4 regions of the Nonomuraea sp. NPDC002799 genome follow, and region 1 is predicted to be linked to each of the others. Evidence: riboswitches for the same ligand, from Rfam matches in the RefSeq annotation. Region 1 holds a riboswitch; each other region holds the start of a gene.
The links. A riboswitch is a leader RNA that binds a small molecule or an ion and turns the genes downstream of it on or off. The one in region 1 is predicted to bind cyclic di-AMP.

Region 1 (4,268 bases):
GCACAGCCTCGGACCGTTCGCCGCTCGTCACCGGCACAGCCTCGGACCGTTCGCCGCCGCCCACCGGCACAGCCTCACCGGGCGGGTCCGCCCCCGGGACGGAAGCCGCACTACCGGGCTCCTCCCCAGCCGGTGATGCGTCGTCCGCGTCCTGTCGTCCGCTCATCTGCCTCCCCCTTGCTACGCGAGCCGATCCCGCACGTAGTCGCGCCACCGTGCCGTCAGTGTGGCGACGGAGAGCCCCAGCGGGGCGAGCGCCTGATCGACCCCGGCCGCCTGGGCATCACGGTAGAGCCTCACCAGGGTCCTCTCACTGAACCGGTCAGCGAGGAAGCGACACGCCAGCCAGGCCTCCTGGTACGCCCGCGCAAGCCGGATCGGGTCCCGGCCATCCACCGCAAAAGCCGCAGGTCCCGGCAATGCGCTCGGCAGTCGTCCGGCGCGCACCTCGGCGGTGAGCTCGGCGGCGGCGATCTTCACGGGCAACCCGGCGTCGCGGTAGGCGACGTAGTCGGCGAAGCCTTCGTACAACCAGATCGGCAGGCGTTCGGTGCCGGCCGCCACATGGGTGAGCTCGTGGGTGAGAACGACGTCCTTGCCGGTGGAGTTCAGCCTGGCGAAGAACTCGGGCACGACGATCACCCGCCCGCCGTCGGCCACCGCCGCCAGCCCGTCCACCCTCGGCACCCGGGCCAGCGCGGCCGCCTCCCCGGTGCTCGCCGGAACGACCACCACAGGCCGCACACGCCTGCCGAGCACGGCCGAGACCCGCTGCCCTGCCGTATCCGCCCGGCGGGCCATCTCGTGCAGCTCATCCACCGGCACGGGCGCGACGTGATGCCCGACGACCACGGAGTACACCCCGTGGGCGACGACCTGCCCCTCGCTCCACAACTCCCGCACGCCGGGGGGAAGGACGGGCGATTCAGGGGTGGGGGCGCTGGCGGGCACGGCGAGCAGGAGCAGGCAGGTGACTGCCGCTCGTCGGCTCACCGGCTCGGACACGATGCCCGATCGTAGTCGGCCCCATCCCCTGCCCTGAGCGCCCCAGCGCCACCCTGAGGGGCCTGCGCACCTCCACAGCGGCCGTGTACGCCCCGCGTACACCCAGGGCGCCACATCCAGCCCCGCGCACGCCCACGCACCACATCCAACGCCGCGCACGCCCACGCGCCACACCCAGCCCCGTGCACCACCTCGCCGGCCGGCGGTGCGCCGTAACGGCGGGGCGGGTGTGCGGGTCAGAGGCCGTCTCCCTGGAGGCCCTCGCCACGTGCGGCGGATGGCGTGCCGTTGGCTCCGCCGTAAAAAATCATCTAAAAACGTCTGCCGCAAAAGAGCGCCGATGAGAAGAGCCCCGCCCGAATGAGAAAGATTCGGGCGGGGCTTCTTCACGCGCCGGGACGGACCGCGCCGACGAACGACGACTTGCGCCACCCGCCCAGCTTGTCGATGCGCACCCGCTCGCCTGTCCGAGGCGAATGGATCATCTTGCCCTTGCCGACATACATGCCCACGTGGCCGAGCCCGCTGAAGAACATCAGGTCGCCTGGCTTGAGATTGCGCCAAGAGATCTTGGTCCTGATACGGACGAACTGGCTGCTCGCCACGCGCGGGAGTCTCACCCCGGCCTTCTTCCAGGCGTACTGGACGAGACCGGAACAATCGAACGAGCCGGGTCCGGTGGCTCCGTAACGGTACGGATCACCGACCTGGCCCTTGGCCACCGCGACGGCCCTGCGGGCCTTCACCTTCTGCCGGGCGATTCTGGCCGACCTCTTGGAGGTGGCCTTGGCCGATTTCGCGGTCACGGCGACGGCCTTGACCGCCTTGACCGTGGAGATTCCGGCCGAACCTCTGGTCGCCGCCTGGGCCGTGGGGGCCTGGAGGACCAAACCTCCGGCCGTCACGGTCATGGTGAGCGCTACGCCGCTCAGGGCAATGCGGGACAGGCGGGGGTTGTGCAGGGAGGTAGACAGGATTTCTCCTTGTGTCTTCCACGAACGCCTACCGGGTTAGCTGACGGATTCGGGCCTGGAAGTCGCCCTACGGCGCGAATGGCGCGCCGATTCACCCCTGATCCCTGCAAAGGGGGATCGCTGGGTCCCCGGTTCCGTGCTCCTGGCTGCACGGATTCGGCAGGTCGAAGCCGCTGATCAAGGTTTTGCTCTGGGAAAGATCAGCGGTGACCGGCGGATTCTTATCTGGCTCACATCGGGGGAACCGATGTCGGCTCGCGGCTGACATGGCTTGTTCGCCGCGACGCCAGAAGCTACGCCGAGAGGTCAAGAATCGGCAAAACACCAGCCAGCTTGTAAAGATCAGAAAAAGGGGTCAGTAAGGTTCGAAACCCCTGCTGGAGCACCAGGTTCTGTTATCGAAAAGTGACCCTTCTCACACTTCTGGACGGCTGACTGTGTCAGGTCCCACCCGTCACATCCGTCACATCCGTCACATCCGCTGCGCGGTCAAGCGGAAGCCGGTGTGCGGCAATCGCCCGGACGCGATCCGCTCCCGTTCGATGCGCCACAACTCGTCCACGACGCCAGTGCCGCCATTTATCAGCTTTCCGGCGATATATCGGGACAAGTAGGGCTCTGGCCGTACGTCCGGCGCCTCGAACCGCTCCCCGACGGCGGCCAGCATGTCGACGGCGGACGAGTGGTCCGCGTGGGCCGCCCGCCACCGCTCGGCCGGATCACGGCCGGGCTCACGCGGAAAATCCGCCACCCCCGCGGCGGCCAGCAACGATCCGGCATCGTAGAACCAGGCGGCCGCCGCCGGGTCGGCCCAGTCCCAGGCGAACTCGTCGACGACCAGCAGCCCACCTCTCCTGAGCAGGGCGGACGCGCGATCCAGCACCGCCGTCAAAGGGTGCATGTGGTGCAGCGACAGTGACATGACGATCGCGTCGAACGGCTCTTCGTCGTAGTAGCAAGCGAAGTCGGCCCGCCGCGCGGGCACCCCGGCGCCCCGGGCCGCCGCAACGGCGTGCTCCGAGACGTCGATCGCCGTCACGTCGTGGCCCCGCCCCAGGAGCGCGGCGGCCAGTTCGCCCCGTCCGCACCCGGCGTCGAGCACCCGTGACCGCCCGCTGCCGAGCACGTCGCCGAGCCAGGTGAGCTGATTGTTGTCCATTGTCTCCATACGCCTGAGGATGGCCGAGCGAGCGGTATGAGCACCACTGCGGGTTCGGCATGCGACCCATAAGCTGCACACATGCTTGATGTGTGGTCGCTGAAGGTGCTCGCCGAGGTCGGAAGGCTGGGATCGTTCTCGGCGGCGGCGCAGGAGTTGTCGATGACCCAGCCCGCCGTCTCCCGGCAGATCGGCGCGCTGGAGCGGCGGACCGGAGTGCGCCTGTTCGACCGGCTGCCTCGCGGCGTGCGGCCCACGGATGCCGGGCTGGCCGCGCTGGAGCAGGCCGGGGAGGTGCTGAAGGGGATGAGGCTGTTCGAGACGCGGCTGCGGGCGTTCGCCGTCGCGCAGGCGGGGCGGGTGCGGGTCTCGGCCTTCCCCAGCGCGGCCACCAGCTACCTGCCGGAACGGTTCCGCGCCTTCGCGCAGCGGCACCCTGACGTCGAGCTGGCGCTGACCGTGCGCTCAGGGGAACCTGACCCGTGCGCGGCCGTCCTGGACGGCGACGCCGACCTGGCGCTGCTGACCTCCTGGGACACGGCCGCAGGCGTCGAGGTCACACCGCTCGCCGAGGACGAGCTGTTCGTGGCGCTGCCGGCCGGTCATCCCCTGGCGAAGGGGGCTCGGGTACGGCTGCGGGACCTGGCGGAAGAGCCGTGGATCGACGGCACCCATCCCGACTGTCTCGGGCCTGTCTCCCAGCTCGCGGCGGCGCTCGGCGGCGCGCCCAGGATCAGCCACGTGTGTGACGACTGGAACGGCAGGCAGGGGCTGGTGGCGGCCGGGGTGGGGGTGATGTTGTATCCGTCGATCGCGGGGGTTTCGACCGCCCGGCGCGACATCCGGCTGCTGCGGCCCACGCCTGCCCTGCCGTCGCGGACGATCCTCGCCGCCACCCTGCCCGGGGACGGCAGCCGCTCTCCCGCCGTCTCCGCGTTCCTCGCCACCCTGACCGCACCCACGGCCTGAACCCCGGCCGTTCCACCGCGGCCATGTCCGAAAAGGAACCTGGCGCCGACCGAAACAGGCCGCCACCAGGCTCACATCAGACCCGGGCGAACCTCACGGCCGAACGGCCCCGACGATGCGGCCGCCGTAGGAGGAGAGCTTGACCACCTTGACGACGTCAC
Region 2 (4,268 bases), on a different contig from region 1:
ATGGTCCAGGAGGTGGTGGCGCCCTTGACCACGCCGACCGGCGTGACCACGGCCGCCGTGCCGCAGGCGAACACCTCGGTGAGCTCGCCCGACGCGCAGCCTTCCTGCCACTCCTCGACCGAGACGAGGCGCTCCTCGGTCTCCAGGCCGAGGTCGCCGGCCAGCTCCAGGATCGACTCCCTGGTGATGCCGGGCAGCAGGGTGCCGGTCAGGGACGGGGTGACGAGCTTGTTGCCGAAGACGAAGAAGAGGTTCATGCCGCCCATCTCCTCGACGTACTTGTGCTCGCCGGCGTCCAGCCACACCACCTGGTCGCAGCCGTTCGCCACGGCCTGCCGCTGCGCCACGAAGGCGGCCGCGTAGTTGCCGCCGCACTTGGCGAAGCCGGTGCCGCCGGGGGCGGCGCGCGTGTACTCCGTGGACAACCAGACCGAGACGGGCTTGATGCCCCCCGTGAAGTAGGAGCCCGCCGGGGAGGCGATGACCAGATACTTGTAGGACTTGGAGGGATAGTTGACCCCGAGCCCGGCCTGGGTGGCGATCATGAACGGGCGCAGGTAGAGGCTGTGGCCCTCGGCCGTGGGCACCCACGCCTGGTCGGTCTCCACCAGCAGTTCGAGCGAGTCGACGAAGGTCTCCTCGGGCAGCTCGGGCATGGCCATGCGGAGGGCCGAGCGGTTGAAGCGGGCGGCGTTGGCGTAGGGCCGGAACGTCACGATCGAGCCGGTGGTCTGCCGATAGGCCTTGAGGCCCTCGAACAGCTCCTGCGCGTAGTGGAAGACCGAGGTGGCCGGATCAAGCGAGAGCGGGCCGTACGGGAGAAGCCTGGCGTCGTGCCAGCCCTCGCCCTCCGTGTAGTCGACCGAGATCATGTGGTCGGTGAAGGTCTGCCCGAATCCCGGGTTCGCCAGTACCTGCTCCCGCTCGGCCGCGGTGCGAGCGTGGTCGGATAGCTGCACGTCGAAGCTGAGCTTCTGAGCGATGGTCATGACGTCGGTCCTTCTCTCTGCGACTACTGCGAAATCTAGCGAAACTACCAGTTCTCCGGTTTTCGATGCCGGACAGCATCCTCGCGGAGGGCAGCTCGTACTTCCTATTGTCTCGCTATATGGGATGACAAGCGGCCGATGGGGTGGTTGGAACCTGCGGACGCGAAAAAGCGCCCGGCAGTCCTCATCGGACCGCCAGGCGCTGTGGGGGGCTAGGCGGTCCTAGCCGGATACTCGCGCGGTGATGTCGTTGCCGATCTCGCTGGTGCTGCGACCGGCCCAACCGGCCAGCCGGTCCACGATGTCGTCGGCGACCGCCTGCTCGACCCTGGCCGCCTCGGTGTGCAGGCCCAGGTGCGAAAGGAGCATGGCGACCGACAGGATGGTGGCGGTCGGGTCGGCCTTGCCCTGCCCGGCGATGTCGGGGGCGCTGCCGTGCACCGGCTCGAACATGCTCGGCGCGGTGCCCTCGGGGTTGATGTTGCCGCTGGCCGCCAGGCCGATGCCACCGGCGATGGCCGCGCCGAGGTCGGTGATGATGTCGCCGAACAGGTTGTCGGTGACGATCACGTCGAACCGCTCCGGCTGGCTCACGAAGAACATCGTGGCCGCGTCGATGTGGCTGTAGTCGGTCGTGACCTCGGGGAACTCCTCGGCCACCCGGTTGACCGTGCGCTGCCACAGGTCGCCCGCGTAGGTGAGCACGTTGGTCTTGTGGACGAGCGTGAGCTTCTTGCGGGGCCGCGACTGGGCCTTCTGGAACGCGTAACGCACCACGCGCTCGACGCCGTAGGCGGTGTTGAGCGACTCCTGAGTGGCGATCTCGTGCGGCGTGCCGCGCCGCATGACGCCGCCGGTGCCCGCGTAGAGGCCCTCGGTGCCCTCACGGACGACGATCATGTCGATGTTCTCGGCCGGGGTGTCGGCCAGCCGCGTCTCCACCCCGGGGAACAGCTTGACCGGGCGCAGGTTGACGTAGTGGTCGAACGCGAACCGGAGCCGCAGGAGCAGGTCGCGCTCCAGGATGCCCGGCGGCACGCTGGGGTCGCCCACGGCGCCGAGCAGGATCGCGTCGTAGCCGCGCAACTCGTCGAGCACCGCGTCGGGGAGCGTCTCGCCGGTGCGGTGATAGCGCGCGGCTCCCAGGTCGTAGTGGGTGGGCTCGATCTTCGTGCCCACGGCTTCCAGGACCTTGAGTCCTTCGGCTACGACCTCGGTGCCGATGCCGTCACCAGGGATGACGGCCAGGCGGATGTTACGCGACTCCATGGGCCGTACCTTACCGGCTCGTCTCGACTGACGGGCACACCGTCTCATTTTTTGGACGTCCGATTTGTTAGGTATTGCGCCTTTTTGACCGTTTCGTTAGAGTCCGAGACGCCTAATCCACACAGCCGCTGTGTGGAGCCGGGGACCCACTTTCCCCCCAGGGGCGAATCGGCACCCGCCGTAGGGCTACTTCCAGGCCCGAGCCCGTCAGCTAACCCGGTCGGCCACATGGAAGGACAGTTCACTGTCTCGCATCGCCATTCTCGTGGTGGCGGGCACCGCCGGGCTCTTCGCCCTGGCCGGCCCCGCCCAGGCAGCAGCCGCCCCCAAGGCCGCCCCCAAAGACGGCTCCGAAACGACGACCCTGACCGGCCCCCAGGTCAAACGTATCCAGCAGGCACGCGACAAGCCCGCCTGGAAGACCGCCCTCGACTTCGCCATGGACAAGCAAGGCGTGCCGTACGTCTGGGGCGGAACCAGCAAACGGGGTTACGACTGCTCGGGGCTCATGCTCCGGGCCTATGAGAAGGCGGGGATCGAGCTGCCCCGCACCGCCGCGGAGCAGTACGGCGCCTTCGACAAGAAGATCACCTGGAACGATCTAAAGCCAGGTGACCTGGTCTTCTTCAGCGGCCTCGGGCACGTGGGCATGATCTCCAAGCCCGGTTTCATGGTCCACGCGCCGCACACCGGTGACGTGGTGAAGGAGGAGCGGCTGTCGGCCTGGCGCAGGACCGCCTTCGTCGGCGCGGTCCGCCCCGACCCCAAGGGCGTACGACAGTGGGCCGAGCAGCGCCGCACTCCGGCGCCCTCGATGCTGACCGCGACCCTCTGACCAGCGCCGGGTGGCCCCGCGACGGCGGGGCTGCCCGGCGGCCGGCTCATTCCGCCGGGTGGACAGAGCTCGGCTCGTTCCGCCGGCGGAATTCCGGGACCGCGTCCTATCGGCCGGAGTCCTGGGGGGCGCCGCCGTTGTCCCTGCGGTCCAGCGCGATCTGCACGGCCTCGACGGCCTCGTCCTCGTGCTCCTCGGCACGGTTCCAGGCATACATCTCGTACATGTGAGTCATCTCTTTTCGCGGGCGCGTTCCAAAGGACGTCGGATCCCGGTCGCGAACCCGACCGGGCCTGATCTCGTGGTCCGGGTCACGGACCGAACGAAAGGGACTTGACGGCCGACGCGACGCCGCACACCGCGGCGGGTCGTCGACCTGCCCTAACAGGCCCCGCCGCGGCAGGTAATAAGTACGAGAACCTGGCGCATTTCCGTCAACGATACCCCAGCCATCTCGTTGGACGTCCTACTATCTCGCATGGTGAGACGAAAAAGGCCGCCGTCCCCGGTGGGGACGGCGGCCTGCGCGACTGGGGGAGGTCAGTCCTCCAGGTCCACCGAACGGCCGCTGTCGGCGCCGATCTCGGCCACGATCTGCTCGACCACGTCGGCCGGGATCGCGGAGTCGACCGTCAGCGCGATGAGCGCCTTGCCGCCCTTGACGTCACGGGCCACCTGCATCGAGGCGATGTTGATGCCGTGCTCGCCGAGGAGGCGGCCGACCACGCCGACGATGCCGGGACGGTCGGCGTAGGTCAGGAAGCACAGGTGAGCCGTCGGCTCGATCTCCATCTCGTAGCCGTTGACCTCGACGATCTTCGTGATCTGGCGGGGCCCGGACAGGGTGCCGGAGACCGAGACCTGGCGGCCGTCGGCGAGCACGCCGCGCACGGTCACCACGTTGCGCCAGTCAGGGCTCTCCGAGCTGGTCACCAGCTCGACGCTGAGGCCGCGGTCCTTGGCGAGCAGCGGCGCGTTGACGTAGGTGACCTGCTCCTCGATCACGTCGGCGAACACGCCCTTGAGCGCGGCCAGCTCGAGCACCCGCACGTCCTGCGCGGCGATCTCGCCGCGTACCTCGATGTCGAGCTTGGTGGCGACCTCGCCGGCCAGCGCGGTGAAGACCCGGCCCAGCTTCTCGGCCAGCGGCAGGCCCGGCTTGACGTCCTCGGCGA
Region 3 (4,268 bases), on a different contig from region 1:
CACCTCCTCCACGACCTGCCGCGGCCGTAACGCGGCCTGTCGCCACACCCCGTGCCGGACGAGGTTGAGCACCCCGTTGCCGATCAGGTTGACGGTCGTCTCGTGCCCCGCCACGAGCAGCAGCACGCAGGTCGCCAGCAGCTCGGCCTCGGTCAGCTCCTCGACGAGCGCCAGCGCGCTCAGGAGGTCCGTTCCTGGCCGCGCGCGCCGGAGCACCAGGAGCTCCCGGAAGTAGGCGCGAAACTCACTTCTGGCCCGCTCGGTTTCCGATACGAGGTCATCTGTAAGCATCGGGTCAAGGCTGCGAGCGAGCGTCTCGCTCCACCCGCGGAAACGTTCATAGTCCTCAGGCGGCACGCCGAGCAACTCCGTGATGACCATGACCGGCAGCGGATAGGCGAAACCGGAAATGAGGTCGGCCTCCTCCGGCAGCGAGCCGATCAGCTCGGCGGTGATCGCCTCGATGCGCGGGCGGAGGCGTTCGAGCATGCGCGGGGTGAAGGCCCTGCTGACCAGGGCACGCAGCCTGGTGTGGTCGGGCGGGTCCATGAAGAGGAACGATTCCACCGGTTGACCAGCGCTTCTGTCGGCTATTGGGACCGTTCCATGGCCGAAGCGGGGGTCGCGGAGCACCGCCGTACACAGTTCGTGGGTGGTGACGGCGAGGAGCCCGCCGCGCGTAGGGAAGATGGGGCCGCGCGCGCTCATCTCGCGGTAGCGGGCGTAAGGATCACGCAGAAAATGCGGATTGAACGGATCGAAACCCAGAACGTCGGTGGCGCTCATTGGCGGCGGTTCCGGCGCGGGAGGAGCACCGTTGAGATCGTTCATCGCAGGCTTGGGTGTCCGGGCATATGGCGAGTACGTCATATATAAGGGATCATGTCAATAGCCCTCGTCAAGGGCGCAGATTGTCATGCTTGACGACCTTTCCACGATGCGTTTACCGTCTGCGAGGAGCGGCTTTGGCCCGGCGGAGAGGTCCAGGTCTTGCTGTTGGGGGGGAGGGCTCCCGATGGATGTGCTCACTGAAGGCGTTGATCTGAGCCATGCGGATTTGGCGTTGCTGGCGGAGCTGGCCAAGGGAGTGACGGTCGATCGGGTGGGCAGACGTCTGGATATCAGCGGCCGCACGGTACGCCGGCGCTTACGGGGCATCTGTGACCGTATCGGTGTCGCCACCGCCATCGAGGCCGTGGCGTGGGCGGCGCGCCGCCAGCTCATCTAGAGCGCCGGCCCATCCAAGGCCGGCCTTTCGGGGCCGGCTCATCCGGGGCCGGCTCACTCAGGGCCGGCGGCTCGCATGGCCCCTGCCTGGTGCCGGTGGCCGTCAGTCGGCGATGCGCACGGCGCCGGCGAACGGCCGCCTGTCCAGGGACGCGATGCGGACGACGTCACCCGTCTGAGGAGCGTGCACCATCATGCCGCCACCGATGTAGATGCCGACGTGGTGCAGGTCGCCGTAGAAGAACACCAGGTCGCCCGGCCGCATCTCCGCGCGCGAGATGTGCCGGCCCGCGGTCCACTGGTCGCCGGTGTAGTGCGGCAGTGAGATGCCCACTCGCTGGTAGGCGGCCATCACCAGGCCCGAGCAGTCGAAGGAGCTCGGGCCTTCGGCGCCCCAGACGTACGGCTTGAGCTGCTGGGTGAGGGCCCACCTCGCGGCCTGCGCGGCCTTGCCGGTGCCGATGATCGGCAGGTTGACCCGGACGGCCCGGGTGCCCGGCTGGCCGGCCTCGCCGATGGCCCGTCTGAACAGGTTGCTCTCGACCTTGGTGACCAGCTTGGTGATCTTGTCGCGCTTGGACTCGAGTTCGGTGACGAGCCCCTGGACCTCGTCGATGCGCGCCTTGGCTCCGGCGCGGGCGCGGGTGGCGGCGTCCATGGCCTTGGTGACCTGGTTGACCTCCTCGCCCTGCTGCTGCTCGATCGCGTACGTCGTCGCGGCGCGGTCGAGGAAACGCGCGGGGTCGTCGGTCGTGGCGAACGCCAGAGCCCGGTCCAGGCCGCCCGACATGTAGGCGTCCTGCGCGAGGAGGACGGCTTTGGCACGCTTGGTGGCGAGATCGGCCTCGCTGGCCGTCAGCGTCTTCTGTGCGGCCTCTGAGGACTTCTTGGCGGTCTTGAGCTTCTCCCGCTGGCCGTTGTACTGCTCGCTCAGCGTCTCGATCTCGGTGTGCATCTTCTCGACCTGGTTGGCGAGATCCTTCAGCGAGGGCTTCGGATCCGCGGACGCCGGGGCGAAAGGGATGGCGAACAGCAGCGTGGCGATGGTGATACTCACCACACCGAGGCGGTGCGACCGCCGCGCGCGTTCCGGAGGGCGGGCATGCCTGCCCGCGGACCTGCCCTCGCCGCTGAGCGTGCGCTTCACCAACCAGCTCCTCTCGTCGAACGCCTACCGGGTTAGCTGACGGGTTCGGGCCGGAGCAGCCCTACCGAGAGACTCGGATTCACCCCAATGGCGGCGCTGGCTGCGCCACCGGCGGTTCCCCGGCTTCCCTTGCGGGAATTGGGCGTGTTCCTCGCGCGACACGCGGGGAACATCGTCGCTGGACACTAATGCACTCCGGGTTCGTGCTCAACCAGAACTGCCGGATCTGTAGAGGTTTCACAACTGAAGGGTCACAAGGTGATCTCGTGATCACCTGTGCGGAAGGGGCTTTATGTCCTCTTTGTCGGCGGTTCCGCCGGAGGTCTGGGCCAGGTGCGGGTCCTGTGCTCGTCTGGCGACGAGATGTAACAGGATGGGCCGAGAGATGGGAGTTAGGGCTGAGCCGTAATGACATCTGTACCCTGGAGTGCCATGGAGCAGGTGGCCGAATCGATAGTGCCGGAGACCGCGGTGGTGGTCAGGCGTGCCCGCACGCCCGATGTGCGGGCGGTCAGGCGGCTGGTCGACACCTATGCGGGCGCGGGCCCGCGGCTTCTCGAGAAAGCGACGGTGACGCTGTACGAGGACGTACAGGAGTTCTGGGTGGCCGATCTGGGCGGGCAGGTGGTCGGCTGCGGCGCGCTCCACGTGTTGTGGGAGGATCTCGCCGAGGTCCGTACCGTGGCCGTGGACCCCGAGAGCCGGGGCATGGGCGTCGGCCACCGGATCGTCTCGGCTCTGATACAGCAGGCGAAAGATCTGGGTCTGCGGCGTGTATTCTGTCTGACTTTTGAGGTCGACTTCTTCGCGAGGCACGGGTTCCGGCCCATCCAGGGCACCCCGGTGTCCCCCGAGGTCTACGCCGAACTTCTGGCCTCGTACGACGAGGGTGTGGCGGAGTTCCTCGACCTGGAGCACGTCAAGCCGAACACCCTGGGCAACACCCGCATGCTGCTCCATCTGACATCGGGTGACGCAGACCTTGACCATCTGGAAAGGTGATTGTTGATACCTATGTCGATACGTTGGGCAGCACAGGCATGTGTCCTGACACGTGCCACATGCGCACTCGAAGCGAGGTGACACGGTGAGCACCGGACAGCCGCCGTATCCACAGGACGAATCCGGCGAGAATTCTGCACCTGGCACACCCCAATACGGGCAGCAGAACGCGGGCCGCCATCCCGGCGAGCCCGACCCCGATGTGACTGTGGTCGGCTACCGAACGGACGACGCCTACGGGCAGCAGCCCCAGTACGGCCAGCAGCAGGGCTACGGCCAGCAGCAGCAGTACGGGCAGCAGCCTCAGCAGGGCTATGGCCAGCAGCCCCAGCAGGGCTACGGCCAGCAGCAGCCCCAGTACGGGCAGCAGCCCCAATATGGCCAGCAGCAGGGCTACGGGCAGCAACAGCAGGCCCAGCCCGACTATGGCCAGCAGTACGGCCAGCAGCCGCAGTCCCAGCCGGACTACGGTCAGCAGCAGCAGTACAACCAGGGCCAGCAGGGCTACGGCCAGCAGCCGGCCTCCGGGCAGCAGTACGGTCAGCAGCAGCAGCCTGACTACGGCCAGCAGCAGGCGCAGCCTGACTACGGCCAGCAGCAGCAGTACGGGCAGCAGCCGGGCTACGGTCAGCAGCCGCAGTCGGGCCAGCAGGGCTACGGCCAGCAGCCGGCCTCCGGCCAGCAGTACGGTCAGCAGCCGCAGTCCCAGCCCGACTACGGGCAGCAGCAGGGCTACGGTCAGCAGCCGGGTTACGGGCAGCAGCAGCAGTCCCAGCCCGGTTACGCCCAGCCCGGCTACGGCCAGCAGCAGTACGGCGACCAGCAGCAGTACGGTCAGGCGTACGGGCAGCCGCAGCAGGCCTACGGTCAGCCCGGCTACGGGCAGCCTTAC
Region 4 (4,268 bases), on a different contig from region 1:
CAGTCGCCGCCGGATGATGCCGGGCACCACCTCGACCGGCTCCACTTCGTCCACGTTCAGAACCTGCATGCCGTCATGTTCTTGCGTCATGCCCCCATCCTGGCCGGAGGGGAACGTCGCCCCCAGTGTCAGGATTGACGCGTTGAGGTATTTTCCTGCCATGGCTCTTCACCGCGTCGCGGCCCTGGTCCTCCCGCCGCAGTCCACCTTCGAGCTGGCGTGCGCGGCCGAGGTCTTCGGCATCCACCGCCCAGGGCTGCCGGTCCGCTACGACTTCACGGTCTGCGCCGAGCGCCCGGGACCCGTGGCGACGCTGGCGGGCTACGACATGGCGGTGCGGGCGGGCCTGGCGGCGGTCCGGCACGCCGACACGGTGGTGGTCCCCGGCTGGCAGGGCCGCGACGGGACGGCTCCGCCCGCCGTGCTCGACGCGCTGCGGCAGGCCCACCGGCGCGGGGCTCGCGTCGTCGCCATCTGTACGGGCGCGTTCCTGCTGGCCGAGGCCGGCCTCCTCGACGGCCGCCGGGCGACCACCCACTGGCGGATGGCCGCCGAGCTGGCCGCCCGCTTCCCCGCGGTCGAGGTCGAACCCGACACCCTGTACGTCGACCTGGGCGACGTCGCCACCAGCGCCGGCACCGCCGCCGGCATCGATCTCTGCCTGCACCTGGTCCGCGCCGACCACGGCGCCGCCCACGCCGCCCAGCTCGCCAGGCACATGGTCATGCCCCCGCACCGCGAGGGCGGCCAGCTCCAGTACGCCGCGCCGCCCGCGCCCGGCCATCCGCCCGGTTCCCTCGCCCCGATCCTCGACTGGGCCGGGGAGCGCCTGCACGAGCCCCTGACCGTGGACGACCTCGCCGCGCGGGCGCAGGTGTCCGCGCGCACGCTCGCCCGCCGATTCTCCGTACAGCTCGGCATGGGCCCTGGGCAGTGGCTGCTCGTCCAGCGCGTCACGGCCGCCCGAGCCCTGCTGGAGGAGACCGACCTGCCGGTCGAGACCATCGCGGTCCGGGTCGGCCTGTCCTCCGCCACCAACCTGCGCAGGCGTTTCCACACCCTGCTGCGCACCACCCCGGCCGCCTACCGCCGCTCGTTCAGCTCACCCATGAGCCGGCCCGGCGGCCCGTTCACCCGGTGAGCAGTCTCCGGCGCAGCTCCAGGGTCAGCTCCTCGTCCAGCCCGAGCCGTTCCGTGACGTACCCCTGCACGGATCCGTGCGCGGCCGTCAGGTCCGCCAGGAAGAGCCGCATGATCTCGGCGGGCGCGCGCCCGTATCCGGGCCACCCCGGCTCGCGACCCGGATGCGCGGCCCGCCAGTCGGCGAGCAGCCGGTCGGTGGCCAGCTCGGTCAGGGCGAAGTCACGGACGACGTCGTCCTCGGCGACCCCCAGCAGGGACAGCACGAGGGCGGCCACCAGCCCGGTGCGATCCTTGCCCGAGGCGCAGTGGAACACCAGCGGCTCCTCCGCCGCGGCGATCACCTCCAGGGCCTGCCGCAGCTCTCCGACCCCGTCGAGCGCGACCTCGGCGTACCGGTCGGCCAGGAATCGCCACGGGGCCACGGCCGGATCGATCTCCGCCTGGTCGTAGGGGCGGTGCTCGATGCTGAGGTTGTGATAGACGAGCCCGTCGTGCTGGGGCACCCGCCCTCTGGCCTCGATCTCCCAGGGATAACGCAGGTCGATCACCGTACGCACGCCCAGAGCCCGGAACCGGTCCCAGTCTCCGTCCGCCAGCTTGGCCAGCGAGTCGGACCGGAACAGCCGGCCCCACCGCACCGTGCGGCCGTCAACCCCCGGATAGCCGCCCAGATCCCGGAAGTTGTGCAGCCGGTCGAACGCGATATGTCTTGTCACGCGATCACCCTAAGGGCACCGCGCACAACAAGAAGACCCTGGTCACTGTTTCCAGTGACCAGGGTCTTCGAGCGAGCTATGAGGTTGTGTCCGGTGTGCGTGTCGCCTCTCGGCGAAAGGCTCAACGCGGCTCCAGCCGAACGGTAGTCCGCGAAGGCAATAGGTGAGGCCCGGGGACACTGAGCACACCGGCCACGTAGTACACAACCAGCACCGGGCGGGTATTGTTCCCCGCCCATACTGTTTGCCGGGGCCAGCTGGCCGCGATCAGGCGGCGTAGTGCGGGTAACCGTAGCCGACGACCTGCGAGGTGGGACGGACCCGCTCCTCGACCTTGCCGTGGCCGGTGTTGCCCTCGATCGTCGAGATCGTGCCGTCATGGTTGTCCTTGACGACGAAGCCGACGTGGTTGATCGAGCTCAGGTCCTTGCTGCCGCTCCAGGAGAAGAAGACCACGGCGCCGGGCTTGGCCTCGGTGCCCCAGCGGTCGTTGGCGGCGAACCACTTGGCGTGGGCGACGGTGTAGGCGTCCCAGCCGACCTGCGAGCGGGCGCCGCTCTGCTCGCCGACCCAGGACACGAACATCGAGCACCAGGCGGCGTTCAGGTAGTCCTGCTTGTTGCCGCCGTCACGCTGGACGGTCTCGGCGGCGCGGGCGGAGTCCGAGTACCACTTCTGGAACTTGGTGCCGCCACCGCTGGCGTTCTCGGACGTGCCGACCTGGGACTTGGCCAGGGCCAGGACCTGCGGGGCGGTGACGTTGACCTTCGCCTCGGTGGCGCCCGCGCCCTGCTTCTGGGCGGTCTGCGCGGCAGCGGTGCCGTGCGTGGCGGTCGTGTCGGCGTTCACTGCCACGTGCGCGCCGAGCGCGGAGGCGGCGAGGACGGTGCCGAGGGCGATCTTGGTGAGGTTCTTGCGGGCAGGGGTGAGAAGGTTCGTAGCCATCTGGCGGTACTCCTTGCTTCCATGCCGCTTGCCGGGTTAGCTGTCGGGTTCGGGCGTGGAAGCTGCCCTACGGCACTTTTGACGTGCCGATTCACCCCGAGTGAGACATGGGTCCCCGGTTCCGCGCGCAGGCGGATTCAGCGGTACAGGCGATTTGCCTGCGATCCAGGTGATCGGTGTTGCGTCCGAAATTCGGACGATCACGACGGAGACCAGATGAAGACCGGCTCATGACCACGGTCTTGGCCCCGTTCGTGTGTACAACACAGCCCCTACTTGAGCAATTCCCGGGTAACAGGATCCTCTTGTGGGGCCCGGCCAGACCTGCGATCCGTCAAGGACTGCCCTGGCCGTTGCGCCGGACTCGACATACGTTCCGGCGTCACTCTGTACAACACACCCCTTCACCGGGTCATTCCCACGTAATGGAATCCCCTCTTGATGCCCTGCCAGGCCCCGGAAGCGTCAAGGAGCTACCTGCGAACGGTCCCTTCGGCCCCGGCCGGCGGGCACCGCAAAAGGCGGGTGCGGGACCGGTTTTCGGTCCCGCACCCGCTTTCGTGTGCGGTCGTTCAGAACGACCCGTGCCGCCTTGGTCAGGGGCTGACGGCGCAGGTGTCCCTGTTGAGTGAGAACCGGGTCGGCAGGGACGAGTCGCCCGTGTGGCTGGCGAGGTAGCCCATGGTGACGCTGCGGCCAGGGGCGATGGAGCCGTTGTGGGCGGCGTTGACCGCGGTGACGATGTCACCGCCCTGGACGAGGTCGGTGTTCCAGTCCGAGATGATGCTCTGGCCCCGGGCGACGGAGAACTTCAGGGTCCAGCCGTTGATCGGCGTGCTCCCGGTGTTGGTGATGGTGAGGTCAACGGTCATGCCGCCGCCCCAGATCTGTCGCTTGTGCCCGATGTGGCAGGTCGGCTTGGCGCGGGCGAACGAGACGCGGTGGAGGCCGCCGGGAAGGTCGTTGACGACGTACAACTCGCCCTTCGGGGTGGCGCCGAACGCGGTGACCTGGGTGGGCATCTCGCCGATCTCGGCCGTGCGGTAGCCGCCCGCGCCGTCCGCACGCACCGCCCACGCGGTGGAGGAGCAGTAGTCGGTGGCGATGTAGGTGCCGCCGACCAGGTCGGCGAACTCCGTGCCGTGATACACCTGTCCGCCGATGACCGCGCAGCCACCGGTGTACGGGGAGTAGGTGAAGATCGGCTTGGTGTACGCGGCGTCGGAGCGGCACTGGGTCTCGTCGAACACCTCCAGCCCCTCGTAGCAGGACCAGCCGAGGTTCGCGCCGGCCTGCCGTCCGGGCTTGATGTGGTTGATCTCCTCCCACCGGCCCTGGCCGACGTCGGCGATCCACATCGAACCGTCCGCGTGGTCGATGGAGAAGCGCCAGGGGTTGCGCCCGCCGTACATCCAGATCTCCTCGCGGGCGCCCGCGACACCGACGAACGGGTTGTCCTTGGGC

Region 2: it holds a riboswitch for cyclic di-AMP, as region 1 does, so the genes downstream of both, ACWD0F_RS28470 (C40 family peptidase) here and ACWD0F_RS08580 (C40 family peptidase) in region 1, are expected to answer to the same signal.
Region 3: it holds a riboswitch for cyclic di-AMP, as region 1 does, so the genes downstream of both, ACWD0F_RS04130 (NlpC/P60 family protein) here and ACWD0F_RS08580 (C40 family peptidase) in region 1, are expected to answer to the same signal.
Region 4: it holds a riboswitch for cyclic di-AMP, as region 1 does, so the genes downstream of both, ACWD0F_RS23765 (CHAP domain-containing protein) here and ACWD0F_RS08580 (C40 family peptidase) in region 1, are expected to answer to the same signal.

Annotation. Positions count from the first base shown of each region.
Region 1 covers NZ_JBSFVA010000003.1:389,107-393,374, forward strand. The annotation lists gene ACWD0F_RS08570 (hypothetical protein) at 1-136, shown strand, start outside; gene ACWD0F_RS08575 (hypothetical protein) at 181-1,005, opposite strand; gene ACWD0F_RS08580 (C40 family peptidase) at 1,392-1,916, opposite strand; cyclic di-AMP (ydaO/yuaA leader) riboswitch at 1,990-2,151, opposite strand; gene ACWD0F_RS08585 (class I SAM-dependent methyltransferase) at 2,452-3,147, opposite strand; gene ACWD0F_RS08590 (LysR family transcriptional regulator) at 3,220-4,107, shown strand; gene ACWD0F_RS08595 (C40 family peptidase) at 4,201-4,268, opposite strand, start outside.
Region 2 covers NZ_JBSFVA010000017.1:92,536-96,803, forward strand. The annotation lists gene ACWD0F_RS28460 (branched-chain amino acid aminotransferase) at 1-989, opposite strand, end outside; gene ACWD0F_RS28465 (3-isopropylmalate dehydrogenase) at 1,212-2,258, opposite strand; cyclic di-AMP (ydaO/yuaA leader) riboswitch at 2,358-2,499, shown strand; gene ACWD0F_RS28470 (C40 family peptidase) at 2,524-3,093, shown strand; gene serA (phosphoglycerate dehydrogenase) at 3,634-4,268, opposite strand, start outside.
Region 3 covers NZ_JBSFVA010000002.1:48,970-53,237, forward strand. The annotation lists gene ACWD0F_RS04120 (cytochrome P450) at 1-567, opposite strand, end outside; gene ACWD0F_RS04125 (LuxR C-terminal-related transcriptional regulator) at 1,016-1,228, shown strand; gene ACWD0F_RS04130 (NlpC/P60 family protein) at 1,331-2,284, opposite strand; cyclic di-AMP (ydaO/yuaA leader) riboswitch at 2,380-2,529, opposite strand; gene ACWD0F_RS04135 (amino-acid N-acetyltransferase) at 2,807-3,376, shown strand; gene ACWD0F_RS04140 (RDD family protein) at 3,462-4,268, shown strand, end outside.
Region 4 covers NZ_JBSFVA010000013.1:40,719-44,986, reverse strand. The annotation lists gene ACWD0F_RS23780 (cupin domain-containing protein) at 1-90, opposite strand, end outside; gene ACWD0F_RS23775 (helix-turn-helix domain-containing protein) at 161-1,141, shown strand; gene ACWD0F_RS23770 (tyrosine-protein phosphatase) at 1,131-1,859, opposite strand; gene ACWD0F_RS23765 (CHAP domain-containing protein) at 2,127-2,804, opposite strand; cyclic di-AMP (ydaO/yuaA leader) riboswitch at 2,815-2,957, opposite strand; gene ACWD0F_RS23760 (PQQ-dependent sugar dehydrogenase) at 3,401-4,268, opposite strand, start outside.